3 regions of the Pseudoxanthobacter sp. M-2 genome follow, and region 1 is predicted to be linked to each of the others. Evidence: riboswitches for the same ligand, from Rfam matches in the RefSeq annotation. Region 1 holds a riboswitch; each other region holds the start of a gene.
What was found. A riboswitch is a leader RNA that binds a small molecule or an ion and turns the genes downstream of it on or off. The one in region 1 is predicted to bind cobalamin.
Positions count from the first base shown of each region.

Region 1 (3,577 bases):
CGCGCACGACGATCCACGGCACGCCGGCCGCGTGCTCGGTCAGCGCCTCCTTCGATTCGGCCGCGCCGACGAAGCCGACGGGAATGCCGAGGATGGCGGCCGGGCGCGGCGCGCCGGCGTCGAGGCGCTCGAGCAGGCGGAAGAGGGCGGTCGGGGCGTTGCCGATCGCCACCACGGCGCCGGCCATGTGCTCGTCCCAGAGGTCCACCGCCGCCGCCGAGCGCGTCGTGCCCATCTCGGCCGCGAGGCCGGGCGTGCGCGGGTCGTTGAGGGTGCAGATCACGGCGTTGTCGACCGGCAGCCGCGCCCGCGTCACACCGCGCGCCACCATCTCGGCGTCGCACAGGATCGGCGCGCCGGCTGCGAGCGCCGCCCGCGCCGCCGCCACCACGCCGGGCGAGAACGCGATCACGGACGCCGCCTCCACCGCGCCGCAAGCGTGGATCATCCGCACCGCCACGTCGGCCTCCTCCTCAGAGAAGGCCGACAGGTCCGCCTCGGCCCGGATGATCGCGAACGAGCGCTCGTAGATGCCGGTGCCGTCGCGGACATAGTCGTAGCGGGGTGCCGTCATCGCGCCACCGATCCCGCCGGCCGGAGCTGATCTTCGCCTCGCCGCACCACCGCACTCCCCGCTCGCCGCGTCAGGCCGCGGCGCCGTCGTTCCGCCCGTTGTCTCCGCCGCCGCATCGCGCCGGTCAAGTGCGCGCGACGCGAACGGGGGGCCGGCGCTCAGACCTCCACCCCCTCCTGCGCCTTCACGCCGGCGGCAAAGTGGTGCTTGGTCGCCGCCATCTCGGTGACGCAGTCGGCGGCGGCGACGAGCTCCGGCTTGGCGTTGCGGCCAGTGACGACGACGTGCAGGCCCGCGCGCCGCCCGGCCAGCCGCGCCACCACCGCCTCCAGCGGCAGATAGTTGTAGCGAAGCGCAATGTTGAGCTCGTCGAGCACGACGAGGCCGAAGGACGGGTCGTCGAGGAAGGCCTCGGCCTGCGCCCACGCCTTTTCGGCGGCGGCGATGTCGCGGGCGAGGTCCTGCGTCTCCCAGGTGAAGCCCTCGCCCATCGAACGCCACACCACCCGGTCGCCGAACGTCTCGAGGGCGGCGCGCTCGCCACTGTCCCAGGCGCCCTTGATGAACTGCACCACCGCCACCCGCCGGCCGCGCCCGAGCATGCGCAGCGCCAGCCCGAAGGCGGCCGTCGACTTGCCCTTGCCGGGGCCGGTGGTGACGATCAGGAGGCCCTTCTCGACCGTCTTCCCCGCCACCTCGGCGTCCTGCACCGCCTTGCGCTTTTCCGCCTTCGCCTTGTGGCGCGCCGCCTCCGCCTCGTCGATGTCCCGGGTCATGAGTCCTCTCCGGCCCGGCCGACTCGATTGACGGCCGGCGTCCCCGTCCTGTACCAAATCCTCGACGGTCCTTCCCTGTTCGGAAGGTGAAAAGGGAACGCGGTGCGGCTTTCTTCGAGAGGAGAGCGCCAAATCCGCGGCTGCCCCCGCAACTGTGAGCGGCGAGCCCGCGTCGAAGGCCACTGGAACCGTCGGTTCTGGGAAGGCGGCGCCGGGCGGTGACCCGTGAGCCAGGAGACCTGCCGTCAGACCTTTACTCGTTGCGCCGCCGGTGGGGCGGCGACGGAGGATGACATGACGGAATTTTCGAAAGAACTCGCCGCCACCCGGCCACAAGCCCGCTCCGAGGCCCTGATCGCGGCTGCGATCGCCTTTGCGATCGGCGCGTTCATGGTCTTCGGCGTGGGCTTCGCCCATTCCGATGCGCTGCACAACGCCGCGCACGACACCCGGCATACGCTCGCCTTCCCCTGCCACTGAGCGGGCCATGCTCGGACGTATCCTGTCGGTCGGCTTGCTGGCCGGCCTTGCCGTGGGACTTGCGATCGCGGTCCTGCAGCACTTCTCCGTCACCCCCCTGATTCTCCACGCCGAGAGCTTCGAGCACGCCGGCGAGGCCGCCCATTCCGGCGTCCTGCACGATTTCGGCGACGCCAAGCTGATGCTCGCCCACTCCGTCGCCGAGCACGCCGACGGCGAGGAGGGCTGGGCGCCCGAGGACGGCCTCGAGCGGACGGCGTTCACGGCGCTCGCGACCCTTCTCGCCGGCGTCGGCTTCGCGCTGATGCTGACGGCGGCAATGGTCGCCTCGGGGGAGACGATCTCCGAGCGCACGGGCCTCGCCTGGGGCGCGGCCGCCTTCGTGGCGGTGGTGCTGGCACCGGCCTTCGGGCTGCCGCCGGAGCTGCCGGCCTCCGCCGCCGCCGGCCTCGACGCCCGCCAGCTCTGGTGGGTCGTCACCGTGGCGATGACGGCCGTTGCGCTGTTCCTGTTCCTCAAGGTCGACCGGCCTTGGGCGAAGCCGCTCGCCGTCGTGCTGGCGCTCGCGCCGCAGATCGTCGGCGCGCCGCAGCCGGCAGAGTTCACCTCGGCCGTTCCGGCGGAGCTGCAGGGCGAGTTCGCCGCCCGCTCGATCGTGCTCTCCGGCCTGTTCTGGCTCGCCATCGGCTGGGCCGTCGGCGCGCTCTGGCCGCGGTTCGCCGCGAGGACGGCACCCTGAGCGCGCTCGTCGAGGCCCCGTCGCCGGCGCAAGCCGGGGACGAGGCATCGGCGGGGCCCGCGGTGACGGCGCCTGCTGAGGCGGGGCCGCTGCAGGCCTCGGTGTTCGTCTGCGTCAGTTGCCGCCGGCCGCGCGCCGAGGGCGAGACCGCCGGCGACCCGGCGATGCCCCACGTCGAGCCGGGCCGCAGCTTCGCCACCGCGCTCGCCGGGGCGCTCGCCGAGGAACCCGGCATCGCCGTCGTGCCGGTCGAGTGCCTCGCCGTCTGCCGGCGCGCCTGCACCGTCGCCTTCGTGGCCCCGGAGAAGTGGACCTACATCGTCGGCGACGTCGAGGGCGAGGCCCACGTCGCCGAGATCGCCACCGCCGCGCGCGCCTACGCGGCGAGCGAGACCGGCATCCTGCGCTGGGCCGACCGCCCGCCCGCCTTCAAGAAGGGCGTTGTCGCGCGCGTGCCGCCCACCGCCTTCAGACCCGAAAGGGCTCCGACATGAGCTTTGACACCCCCGCCTCCGCCCGCCCCGCCGACGCCCCGCTCGCCAAGGTGCCGTGCACGATCGTCACCGGCTTCCTCGGCGCCGGCAAGACCACCCTGATCCGCCACGTGCTGGAGACGGCGAACGGCCGGCGGCTGGCCGTCATGGTCAACGAGTTCGGCGATCTCGGCGTCGACGGCTCGATCCTGAAGGGCTGCGGCATCGAGAGCTGCCCGGAGGAGAACATCGTCGAGCTCGCCAACGGCTGCCTCTGCTGCACCGTCGCGGACGACTTCGTGCCGGCGCTCGACGCCATCCTCGCCCGCTCGCCAGCGGTCGACCACATTCTCATCGAGACGTCGGGCCTCGCGCTGCCAAAGCCGCTGGTGCAGGCCTTCAACTGGCCGGCGATCAAGAGCCGCGTCACCGTCGACGGCGTCGTCGCGGTGGTCGATGGGCAGGCGCTCGCGAGCGGCCGCATGGCGATGGACGAGGCGGCGCTCGCCCGCCAGCGCGCGGCCGATCCCTCGCT
Region 1 covers NZ_JAWDIR010000001.1:184,113-187,689, reverse strand. The annotation lists gene RUR49_RS00925 (precorrin-8X methylmutase) at 1-574, opposite strand, end outside; gene cobO (cob(I)yrinic acid a,c-diamide adenosyltransferase) at 733-1,350, opposite strand; cobalamin riboswitch at 1,399-1,612, shown strand; gene RUR49_RS00915 (CbtB domain-containing protein) at 1,645-1,830, shown strand; gene RUR49_RS00910 (CbtA family protein) at 1,838-2,569, shown strand; gene RUR49_RS00905 (DUF1636 domain-containing protein) at 2,632-3,063, shown strand; gene cobW (cobalamin biosynthesis protein CobW) at 3,060-3,577, shown strand, end outside.

Region 2 (3,577 bases), on a different contig from region 1:
ACTGGACGAACCGCGTCGTCGAGGGCATCGCCAAGACCGGCAAGCCGGTGTCGGGCTTCTGGATCGAGCAGCACGGCGACATCGCCACCATCGCCTCGGCCTCCTACCGCGCGAAGGAATACGTGCAGTGGGCGTCCGAGCTGCAGCGCGAGGAGTGCCCGATCGCCGACCTGTGGGTGTCGACGAAGTGCGGCGAGTCCGACACGACGACCGGCCTCGCCTCGTGCCCGACGGTCGGCAACATGTACGACAAGCTGATCCCGCACGGCATCTACGGCGTCTTCGGCGAGACCTCCGAGATCACCGGTGCCGAGCATCTCTGCAAGAAGCGGGCGGCGTCGCCCGAGATCGCGGAGAAGTGGTACAAGATGTGGAAGTCCTACCAGGACGACGTCATCGAGGCCCATAAGACCGATGACCTGTCGGACTCGCAGCCGACCAAGGGCAACATCGAGGGTGGCCTGACCACCATCGAGGAGAAGGCGCTCGGCAACCTCGAGAAGATCGGCCGCACCTGCACCTATCTCGACGCCCTCGGCCCGGCGGAAGAGCCGGCGAAGGGCCCGGGCCTCTATTTCATGGACACGTCGTCGGCGGCTGCCGAATGCGTGACCCTGATGGGCGCCGCGGGCTACGTCGTCCACACCTTCCCGACCGGCCAGGGCAACGTCATCGGCAACCCGATCGTGCCGGTGGTGAAGATCACCGGCAACCCGCGCACGATCCGCACGATGCCCGAGCACATGGACGTCGACGTCTCCGGCATCCTGCGCCGGGAACTGACGATCGAGGCGGCCGGCGACAAGCTGATCGACATGGTCATCCGCACGGCGAATGGCCGCCTCACCGCCGCGGAGGCCCTCGGCCACCGCGAGTTCGTGATGACCAAGCTCTATCGCAGCGCCTGATCTGCGCAGCGCCTGATTTGCGGGGGCGGGGAGGGGACCGGCGGGAGCCGCCCCTCCCTTTCTCACGAGCTTCGAGACCGACGGCCGGCGGGGCGACCCGCCGGCCGTTTTTATGTCAGAGCAGGCAAAAGTGCCTGGCATTGTCGCCACCAGGCGAGCGGTTGTAGGCTCTGGGGGCGTGGCGGTCCCCGGATTCGGGGCCAAGAGGGAAGCCGGTGAGAGTCCGGCGCTGTTCCCGCAACTGTCAGCGGTGAGCCCGTCCAGAGCCACTGGGCCGCAAGGCCCGGGAAGGCTGGACACCGAGGGCGATGACCCGCGAGCCAGGAGACCTGCCGTCACGCACGTGCAACCCGAAAGGGGGCGGGAGTGCCCCCGCAAGGAGTGACCATGCGTGTCCTGAAGTCGGCGGCGCTCGCCGCTTTGCTGTTTGCCGTGCCCGCCCTCGCCCACCACGACGGCGAGATCTTCTCCGCCGGGGCGCTGCAGGTGAGCCACCTGTGGACCGAGGAAGTGGGCAAGACCGCCGACGCGGTGCCGGTCTACCTGACCATCCGCAACACCGGCACCGAAGCCGACCGCCTCGTCGGCGTGAAGACGACGTTCTCCGACGCCGGCAAGTTCGAGGCGCCGGTGCTTGGCGCCGATGGCGCGCTGTCGGTGCGCGAGATCCCGGCGGTGGAGATCGCCGCCGGCCAGACGCTGACCTTCCAGCGCGGCGGCATCACCCTCGTGCTCGACAACGTTCAGCGTCCTCTCGAGGGAGGCCAGCACTTCGACATGGTGCTGGAGTTCGCCAAGGCCGGGACGGTCGAAGTCGAGGTCGAGATCGAGGAGCCGCACGGCCACGAGGGCGACCACGATCATGCCGAAGAGGCCAAGCCGGCAACCTGACGACCCGCGGGCGACGCCCCGCGCCTGAAGGTCCGCGCCGTCGGCTCAGATCGGCGGGGCGCTCTCTCGCCGTGGCGGGAGCGCCCCGCCCGTCGTGATCATCGACTCGCCCCACCCAGCACGATGCGCCGGCCGCAGAACGGCGCATCGTCGCACTGCGACCAGGGCGGGAGCGGGACGACTGATCGCCCACCCGTGAGATGCCGCCGGAATCCCCGCCCGTCGGCGCGCGGAGTGGCCCCGGTCCCTGCCAGAAAACACCGGCACGCAGGGCCGCAGTCATCCCCCGGAACCGCGTCCGCCAATCTTGCGCCCCGCTCCTCCGCCTGCTACGCGATGTTATGTTATAACGTTGCAATCAGTGAGGCGGTGGTGGTCAGTTCGGTGTCGGTTCGGTGGTTCGCAGGCCTGGGGCCTTGCGTGCGGATGATGGCGGCGGCGGTCGCTCTGGCGGCGGTCGGGGGTCCCGCGGCGGCGGACGACCTTTCCGGCACCCTCGCCTTCGTCTCCGACCGCAGCGGCCAGGACGAGATCTACATCCGCGATCTCGCCAGCGGTGTCGAGCGCCGCGTCACCGAGAACGCAGGGCCGGACCGGGCGCCGTCATGGTCGCCGGACGGGCGCTGGATCGCCTTCAACAGCCGCCGGCCGCCGCACGAGGACCCGGAAATCTACATCATCCGGCCGGACAAGCTGAAGGTGCGCCGGCTGACCCGCAACCCGGCCGAGGACCAGCGGCCGGCCTTCACGGCCGACGGCAAGACCATCGTCTTCCAGCGCGGCGACTTCACCGCCGGCTTCGGCCTCTGGAGCGTCCGCGTCGACGACCGCACCGAGACGCAGCTGACCAAGCCGGACCGCGCCGGCTCCTTCGATGTGGCGCCTGATCCGTCGCCCATCAACGGCACCATCGTGCTGCAGACCAATCGCCGCGTCGGGTCGCTGTTCCCGTTCCGCCTCGCCCGCCTCGCCGAGGGCCGCAGGCAGCCCCACGACTTCGGCCCGGCGGCGCCGGCGAGCATCGACGGGCCGCGCTGGTCGCCGGACGGCCGGCAGATCGCCTTCGCCGCGGGCGGTGACCTCTACGTCTTCACGCCGTCCTCGAACCGCCTGAAGCGGGCGACGCGCGGCAAGGCCTCGGACCTGTCGCCCGACTGGTCGCCGGACGGCGCCATGCTGGTCTTCCAGTCCGACCGCCGCGTCGCCACCGGTGGCATCCACGTCGTCGATCTCGACAGCGGCGCAGTGCGCTTCGTCGGCGAGGGCCGCACCCCGGTGTGGACCGGGCGGATCCACGCCGAATGAGCAGCCGAGCAAGCGGCGCTTCCCGCCGCCGGGCGCCGGCCGGCCCCGTCGACCGGATCCTCGCCATGAGCACCTCCGCCCTGATCGCCTCCTCCGTCTGGAGCCGGCTCCTCCTCGCCGTCGGTCTCAATGCCGTCGTCTGGCTCGCCGTCGCCTGGGCGCTCGACTGGTTCGGAGTGGTGGCATGGTGACCCCCGCTTCCGTCCTCCTCGACGACGTCGGGGTCGCCTATCGCCAGGGCTTCGCCGTCGAGGGCGTCACCGGGCGCTTCGAGGCCGGCAGCTTCACCGCCCTCGTCGGCCCGAACGGCGGCGGCAAGTCGAGCCTCGTCAAGGCGATCGTCGGCGCCGTGCCGCTGGCCGCCGGCCGGATCACGGTCGAGGGGGCGGTTCGCCGCGACATCGCCTACCTGCCGCAGCGCGCCGACATCGACGTCGGTTTCCCGATCACCGTCGCCGACGTCGTCGCCCTCG
Region 2 covers NZ_JAWDIR010000022.1:505,398-508,974, reverse strand. The annotation lists gene RUR49_RS13995 (UxaA family hydrolase) at 1-908, shown strand, start outside; cobalamin riboswitch at 1,074-1,260, shown strand; gene RUR49_RS13990 (copper chaperone PCu(A)C) at 1,296-1,799, shown strand; gene RUR49_RS13985 (hypothetical protein) at 2,220-3,104, shown strand; gene RUR49_RS13980 (hypothetical protein) at 3,170-3,295, shown strand; gene RUR49_RS13975 (metal ABC transporter ATP-binding protein) at 3,289-3,577, shown strand, end outside.
Region 2: another riboswitch for cobalamin. It lies ahead of RUR49_RS13990 (copper chaperone PCu(A)C); the one in region 1 lies ahead of RUR49_RS00915 (CbtB domain-containing protein).

Region 3 (3,577 bases), on a different contig from region 1:
AGACGATGATCGACGTCCTCGTGCCGGCGCTCGCCGCCTTCTACGCGGCGAACCCGGCCTATCGCGAGATCCGGCTCGCCCTGCCGCGCAGCGCGGCGGTGCTGGACACGGAAGATCGGGCCGACGCCACGATCGCCGCCCACCTCCGCGAGATGCTGCACGCCACGGGAGCGCCGATCGCCAAAGGCCGCATGGCGTCGGTCGTCTCGGCCCTGATCGAGGTCGGAGACGCGCTGCTGCCCTGGGCCGGCGCGGACGAGACGCGGCTGAGCGAGGTGAAGATCCTTCTCCTCGCCTATCTGACGGCGTCCCCCGACGAGGCCGTCACGCCGCCCGGCCCGTCCGGATAGTCGGGCCCGGGGCTCGGTCGACGCCCTCGCCCTGCCGCGCACCGTGGCGGTGTCGCTCGGGTTCCCGGCACAAGGCCGGCAATGACGAAGGAGAGTGGAGACCAGCAGGGCACGTGTAACGGGCGGCAGAGCCACGCGCGCCCCCTGCCCTGCCCTGCCCCCCAGTGCACGATCTTCGACGCCCGGCGAGACGGCGGCGGCGGGCGTGATGACCGGGCGAGGCAGAGCCGAGGGGACCTTCAGGTGAAGCAATCGCTGCGAGCGTCGACTGATGCAGAGCGCGGGTCGGTGCCGCCGGGAAACTTTCGGCGCCGGTGGCGTTCTGTGGCCAGAGGAGGCGCCGTTGCCGTTCTACAATTTCCAGGTCCGCACCCCGACCCATGTCATGCTCACGCAGGGCGCCGAGCTGCCGGACAGCACGGCCGCGCGCGTCGAGGCCGCCAAGCGCATCGGCGAACTTCTGACCGAGCACGCGCACCAGCTCTGGGTCGACGAGGACTGGCAGATCGACGTGACCGATCAGCGGGGCCTCATCCTCTACGTGATCTACGTGACCGCGAACCGGTCGCCGGCGACCACCGCACGCGGGCGCTAGAGCGCCCGGTGGCAGAGGCATCAGCCGCCAGGCGGCTGCCTTCATGAAACTGAGATCGGAAGGCCGCCTGCAGCGGTGCCGGCGACCGTCCCCTCCCCCTCAGTGCACGATCTTCCAGCCCGGCGAGACGGCGGCGGCCAGCGTGATGACCGGGGGCGGGGCGACGAGGGTGGTCGGGGTGCTGGAGCGGCGCATCGAGAAGGTGGCGCGGCGGTACATCGCGTAGCTCACCTCGTCCACCGCCTCGATCGCCGAGGAGACGCCGATGTCGGCGCCGACGGTGACGGCCGCCATCTGGGCATGGTGGAGGAAGGCCCGCCCGCCGACGCCGACGACGAGATCGGGATTGCGGGAGGCGGCGCGCACGGCGCGGATCGTCTCGGCCATGCGCGGCAGCCACTCCTCGCGGCCGTAGACGTCGCTCAGCGAAAGCGTGATCGCGTCGAACCAGGTGCCCTCCGCCAGCGCCGACAGCTCGGCATCGGTGTTCGGGAACTCCACCGAGACGTTCCAGCCGGCGTCCCAGAAGCACTCGCCGACGAGGGCGGAGCCGAGGATGTGGTGCTCGCCCGGCTGCGGGGTGACGAGAACGCGGCACGCCTTCGCCTGGAAGGGGACGGGATGGGGCAGCACCAGCGGGCGGACGGCGCTCTGCAGAAGGGTGAGAGCGAGCGTCACGTCGACATCGCGGCAGCGGTCCTCGCGCCACCAGTCGCCGAGGAGGCGGACGGCCGGCTCGAGCAGGCTGCCGAACAGGGAGCGCACCGGGCTGCCCGGCACGAGGCGGCCGGCGAGCAGGGCGTCCACCGCGGCACGGTCGCCCGCGACGGCGAAGTGTGCGAGCGCCGCGGCGTCCTCCGTGCGGGCGCGCTGCTCGGCGATGCCACCCGGATCGGCCGCCGCATCGGCGTGGCGGAACCACTGCATGTCCCAGCCGGCGAACAGGCGCGCTGGCGCCGCCCGCGCACCGAGGAGCTCGACCTCGGCGTGGCGGCCGTCGCAACGGATGGAATGCCAGACCTCGGCGACGCCCTTGTCCGGCCCCTCGAGCCACTGGTAGTAGCGCCCGCCGGTGAAATGCAGCATGCCGGTGACGCCCAGCGCGCGGTTGCGCGTGCGGGCATCGAGAAGCAGCTGCTGGATCTCGTCCTCGCCCGGAACGTCGCGGGCGCGGCTGCGATAGGACAGCGTCGTCAGGGCCGGATCGACGAGCGGGCGGGCCAGAGCGACACGGGACGGCTCGAGGCGGGACGGCTCGCGGAGACCGGGTTCACGGCGGCCAGCATCCGACAGGTCCGCGACGTCGTCCGCCGGTGAGATGTCGCGCGCCAGGCCAGCCATCCGATCCTCCCAAACGATTTTTTATCGGGAGTGATCGAGGCACGCCCCCGGACCGGCAGCCGGAACGGGCACACCAGGCCGAGGCGTTCCGCCGGTGCACCCCGCCCGCGAACGTCCAGACCCCGGCAGGTCTCCTGGCTCACGGACGGTCGCGGCGGAAGGCCGTGGTGACGGGGCGGACCCCGGCGGTGGCGTTCCAGGCGAGACGGCTCTCCGCTCACAGGTGCGGGAACAGCTCCGGCGTTGCTGGCGACCAGCGCACCGGATTCCCTCTTAGCCTCAGAGATTTCGTCTATCCGCGAGGACCGAAGCTCCCCATCGTTGCACACCGGCACAAAGTGTCAAGGCGCGTTGACGGTCGCCGCACAGCCCAGTTCTTCCGCCCGCGCGGCTGGCCGCGGACGGCCCGCCCACCGGGCGCCGCCGTCGGCCTTGGTCGCGCACGCTCCCGGCCTGCCGGCGTCACCGCCCGGGCAGCACACCTTGTCCACGACGGAGCAGGTCGGGCGGCTCCGAGGGGAGATGCAGGACCCGGCCGCAAGCCTCGCGCAAGCGTCGGCTGATCGTCTGACCGGCCGCGATGGCCCGTTCGGCCGACGCTCCACGACCCATCCAGTCGCTCACAACCGGCCCCCCTGTCGCGGCGCACGCCCGATGCGGGGACCTCCTATCAGCCGTGCACACCCGCCCAGAGATCATCATGACCATTCGCTCGAAGTTGTCGCTTTCGCTCGGCCTGATGCTCGTCGCCCTCGTGGCGATCGCCGCCTCGGGGTTCTACGCCGCCCGCACCGCCCAGAAGGGGCTGGTGACGGTCTATGCCGACCGCGTCGTGCCGCTGGCCGACCTCAAGGCGATCGCCGATGCCTATGCCGTGAACATCGTCGACGCGGCCCACAAGGTGCGCAACGGCAACATCGGCAGCGAAGCGGGCATCGCCGCCATCGACGCGGCCCGCAGCGACATCGAGCGCCTGTGGGCCGCCTACGAACTGACCTACATGGACGCCGACGAGCGGGCGCTCGCCGACCGGGCCAAAGGGTTGAAGACGATCGCCTCCGCCGAGGTGGAGGCGCTCGTCGCCATCCTGCGCAGCAACGACACGGCCGCCCTCGACGCGTTCGTGATCGACCGCCTCTACCCGGCGATCGACCCGATCTCCGAGGCGATCAGCGCGTTGATCGGCCTGCAGGTGTCGGTGTCGAAGCAGGTCTACGACACCGTCGAGCGGGCCTACGAACTCGCCACGGCCGTGATGGTCGCCACCATCGCACTCGGGCTCGGGGCGCTC
Region 3 covers NZ_JAWDIR010000022.1:592,634-596,210, forward strand. The annotation lists gene RUR49_RS14380 (TetR/AcrR family transcriptional regulator) at 1-350, shown strand, start outside; gene RUR49_RS14385 (DUF6894 family protein) at 694-945, shown strand; gene RUR49_RS14390 (BLUF domain-containing protein) at 1,045-2,286, opposite strand; cobalamin riboswitch at 2,393-2,611, opposite strand; gene RUR49_RS14395 (methyl-accepting chemotaxis protein) at 2,987-3,577, shown strand, end outside.
Region 3: another riboswitch for cobalamin. It lies ahead of RUR49_RS14390 (BLUF domain-containing protein); the one in region 1 lies ahead of RUR49_RS00915 (CbtB domain-containing protein).